DNA from 2 places in the Streptomyces ortus genome. Region 1 is predicted to be linked to the other one. Evidence: riboswitches for the same ligand, from Rfam matches in the RefSeq annotation. Region 1 holds a riboswitch; the other holds the start of a gene.
The links. Region 1 has a riboswitch for glycine ahead of gcvT (glycine cleavage system aminomethyltransferase GcvT). Riboswitches for the same ligand answer to the same signal wherever they lie in the genome.

Region 1 (2,194 bases):
GCGTACCGCGAGACGCCCCGGCCGCGCTCGCGCTGGCCGTCCAGGGCCGTGCCGGGATCGACGTCGAGGAGCAGCAGGTGCAGGGTGCCGCCGCGGCGCCGGGCGTCCCGCGCCAGCCAGCTGCGCACCCAGGCCTGCGTACCGCAGTCGTGCACGACGACGCCCTCGCCGGAGCGCAGGGCGCGGCGCAGACCCGCGTAGTGCGCGGCGCGCACGAGGGGCCGGTAGACCGCGTACGGCAGGAAGCGGGCCAGGCGCTCGTCCCAGCGGTCGCGGGTGTCCTGGGAGTCGACGCGGCGGCCGGTCACCGCCCGGCGCATCAGGGTCGACTTGCCGCTGCCCGGCAGGCCCGTGACCACCACCAGATCGGCCGCGCCGAAGCGCAGACCGTGCGGGCTGTGTCCCGAGCGGGCCCGCAGATCGCGGACGACGGGCGTCACCAGCGGATCGCACGCCTCCCTGGCCGGAGCGGGTGGCTGCTTGGGCAGCGCGATGCCCGAACTGGTCGCGTACGCCGTGGTCCTGTTCACCCTGATCGTCCTCCCCATGGGGTCGGCAGACCCATCTCCGTCGAGTGTAAAGAGAAGGTAATGCGCTGGTCCCCCTGTTTCTGTTCTTGTCCTGCCACAGCCCCGTCACAGATCACTGTGAACGCCCTGGTTACCCCCACGGAACCCCGCGCGGCCCGCTGCCCCGGCCGGGGGCGTGCAATGATGTGCCCGCCAACTGCATACCGGCCGTTTGAATCCGCGCGGGAGAGTTCCGGGAAACACGTACACCCAGGTGTACGAATGCCCGGGCGCCGAAGGAGCAAGTCCCTCCCTTGAATCTCTCAGGCCCCCGTTACCGCGCGGACGAGGCACATCTGAAAAGCGGGCCGCCCCCTGACCGTCAGGGCGTCGGCCCCACCCAAGGTGCAAGTCAGTGACCCCGGTGTTCACCGGTGGCCACGGCGAACCTCTCAGGTTCCGATGACAGATGGGGAGGAACGACCTCGCCGTCATGCCTTGGGAGCCCCGCCGATGAGCAGCAACGCCTCCGTTGAACCGCGCCGCACCGCGCTCGATGCCCTGCACCGTTCGCTGGGCGCGACGATGACCGACTTCGCCGGCTGGGACATGCCGCTGCGGTACGGCTCCGAGCGCGACGAGCACCTCGCCGTCCGGACCCGGGCCGGTCTCTTCGACCTCTCGCACATGGGCGAGATCACGGTGAGCGGCCCGCAGGCCGCCGCGCTCCTGGACTTCGCGCTGGTCGGCAACATCGGCGGGGTGAAGACCGGCCGGGCCCGCTACACGATGATCTGCCGGGCCGACGGCGGCATCCTCGACGACCTGATCGTCTACCGCCTCGCCGACACCGAGTACATGGTCGTGGCCAACGCCTCCAACGCCCAGGTGGTCCTGGACGCCCTCACCGAGCGCGCCGCCGGCTTCGACGCCGAGGTGCGCGACGACCGGGACGCGTACGCGCTGCTCGCCGTGCAGGGCCCCGAGTCCCCCGGCATCCTGAAGTCCCTGACCGACGCCGACCTCGACGGCCTGAAGTACTACGCGGGGCTGCCCGGCACCGTCGCGGGCGTCCCGGCGCTGATCGCGCGCACCGGCTACACCGGCGAGGACGGGTTCGAACTGTTCGTCGCCCCGGCCGACGCCGAGAAACTGTGGCAGGCGCTGACCGACGCCGGCGCCGCGGCCGGGCTCGCGCCCTGCGGGCTCTCCTGCCGGGACACCCTGCGCCTGGAGGCGGGCATGCCGCTGTACGGCCACGAGCTGAGCACCTCGCTCACGCCGTTCGACGCGGGGCTCGGCCGGGTCGTGAAGTTCGAGAAGGAGGGCGACTTCGTGGGCCGCGAGGCGCTGTCCGCCGCCGCCGCCCGCGCCGAGTCGCAGCCCCCGCGCGTCCTGGTCGGTCTGATCGCCGAGGGCCGCCGGGTCCCGCGCGCCGGCTACCCCGTCGTCGCCGGCGGCAAGGTGATCGGCGAGGTCACCTCCGGCGCGCCCTCGCCGACGCTCGCCAGGCCGATCGCGATGGCGTACGTCGACGCGGAGCACGCGGCGCCCGGCACCACCGGTGTCGGCGTGGACATCCGGGGCAGTCACGAGCCGTACGAGGTCGTGGCACTGCCGTTCTACAAGCGCCGGAAGTGACACTGGTCCGCAAGCACCGCCCGTGACGCCGGTCGGCAGGCGCC
Region 2 (2,194 bases), 2.8 Mb from region 1:
CGCTGCCCGGCCCGGCACCCGCACGGTGAGGGTGTCGAAGTACGCCTCGTGGACGACCTCGACCCCGCCCGCCGTCAGACCCGCGGCGAGGATCGTGGCGTACCGGTGGGTACGCCGGGCGATGCCCTTCAGTCCCTCGGGGCCGTGATAGACGGCGTACATCCCGGCCATCACGGCGAGCAGGACCTGGGCCGTGCAGATGTTGCTGGTCGCCTTCTCACGGCGGATGTGCTGCTCACGCGTCTGCAGGGCCAGGCGGTACGCCTTGTTGCCGTCGGCGTCGACCGAGACACCGACGAGCCGCCCGGGCAGGCTGCGCGCGAAGTTCTCCCGTACGGCCATGTATCCGGCGTGCGGCCCGCCGAAGCCCATCGGCACACCGAAGCGCTGGGTCGTACCGACGGCGATGTCGGCGCCCAGCTCGCCGGGCGAGGTGAGCAGCGTCAGGGCGAGCAGGTCGGCGGCGACGGTGACGACCGCGCCCAGCTCGTGCGCGCGCTCGATCACGGGCTTCAGGTCCCGTACGGCACCGGAGGCACCGGGGTACTGGACGAGCACGCCGTTGATCTCACGCCCGGCGAGCTCCTCGGGGATGCCCTCGGCGAGGTCGGCGACGACGACCTCGACGCCGGTGGGCTCGGCACGGGTCCGTATCACCGCGATCGTCTGCGGCATGGTGTCCGCGTCGATCAGGAAGAGGCCCTTCTTGTTCTTCCCCATGCGCCGCGACAGCGCCATGGCCTCGGCGGCGGCCGTGCCCTCGTCGAGCAGCGAGGCCCCGGAGGTCGGCAGTCCGGTCAGCTCGGCGACCATGGTCTGGAAGTTCAGCAGGGCCTCGAGGCGCCCCTGCGAGATCTCGGGCTGATAGGGCGTGTACGCCGTGTACCAGGCCGGGCTCTCCATGACATTGCGCAGAATGACGGGCGGCGTGAATGTGCCGTAGTAGCCGAGCCCGATCATCGAGCCCAGCACCTCGTTGCGATCCGCGAGGGAACGCAGCTCGGCCTGTACCTCGGCCTCGGTGCGGGCGCCCGGCAGTTCGAGCGCGTCGGCGTTCTTGATCACATCCGGTACCGCGGCGGCCGTCAGCTCGTCGAGCGAGCCGTACCCCACCTGCGCGAGCATCTTGGCGCGGGCCTCGGAGTCGGGCCCGATGTGACGCTGCTCGAAGGGGATTCCCTGTTCGAGCTCGGAGAGCGGAATACGTTGGGCGGTCATTGCGGAGGCCTCCTGGTCTGACGACCTTCGAGGGGCACCACAGTGCGGGTGCCCGAACGGCCTCCCCCTCTGTCATCTCGACCTGAGAGCTTCACCGGTCCGCCGTGAGGGCGCACCGGCTTTCACCGTCGGTGAGAGCGGAGCCCGTCGAATACTCGAACACCCCTCTGCTTTCCAGAGTGACCTCGTCCATGCGGTACGTGTGCCTGAGAGATTCCGGGGAGGATTTGCTCCTTCGGCGCCTCCGATGAAGCCTGGAGGACTCTCCCGCACGGGGTCAGCAGCCGTCGCCCAGCCTACCAGCGGGGTTCCCTCAAGTGGCCGGTCACCTCAAAGTGCTCTTTCGTAGTGCTTACGGATGAGTTGCGAGCAGCTGGAGGGCCCGTGCAGACCGACATCGATCCGCGCAACCTGATAGGCCGCAAGGCGTTCGACCGCAACGGCACGAGGATCGGCACCGTCGACGAGGTCTACCTCGACGACGCGACCGGCGCACCGGAGTGGGCCGCCATACGAACCGGTCTGTTCAGCCGGGACGCCTTCGTCCCCCTGGAGCCCAGCGAAGTGATCGCCGAATCCCTGCACGTCCCCTTCGAACGCTCCCTGATCAAGGACGCCCCCGACTTCGGCGTAGGCCGCCACCTCTCCCCCGAGCAAGAACTGCAGCTCTACCACCACTACGGCCTGGACGTCGCGCCCCCGCCCCCTTTCCCGGACAGGGACTTCGGCCGCCTGGCCACGAAGGAGGACCCCACCCTCAAGGGGCGCGGGGAACGGCGCGATCTTTAAGGTCTTTCAGGGGCGCGGGGAACGGCGCAACCCTTCACCCACAGGGGGCGCAACCAGAGGCAACGGCTCCGCCCCCTCCAACCCGGGATCGTCGACCCGAAACGTCTTCACCCGCCCCGGCGCGGAATCCGGTGTCTCGAACCGCACGGTCACCCTCCCCAGCCCGCTCCCCTGCACCCACCCGTGC

Region 2: it holds a riboswitch for glycine, as region 1 does, so the genes downstream of both, gcvP (aminomethyl-transferring glycine dehydrogenase) here and gcvT (glycine cleavage system aminomethyltransferase GcvT) in region 1, are expected to answer to the same signal.

The regions. Positions count from the first base shown of each region.
Region 1 covers NZ_JAIFZO010000002.1:3,238,832-3,241,025, reverse strand. Annotated here, with positions in the region: gene K3769_RS17550 (AAA family ATPase) at 1-530, opposite strand, end outside; glycine riboswitch at 743-859, shown strand; gene gcvT (glycine cleavage system aminomethyltransferase GcvT) at 1,023-2,150, shown strand.
Region 2 covers NZ_JAIFZO010000002.1:400,759-402,952, forward strand. Annotated here, with positions in the region: gene gcvP (aminomethyl-transferring glycine dehydrogenase) at 1-1,218, opposite strand, end outside; glycine riboswitch at 1,403-1,498, opposite strand; gene K3769_RS05015 (PRC-barrel domain-containing protein) at 1,603-2,007, shown strand; gene K3769_RS05020 (DNA polymerase IV) at 2,014-2,194, opposite strand, start outside.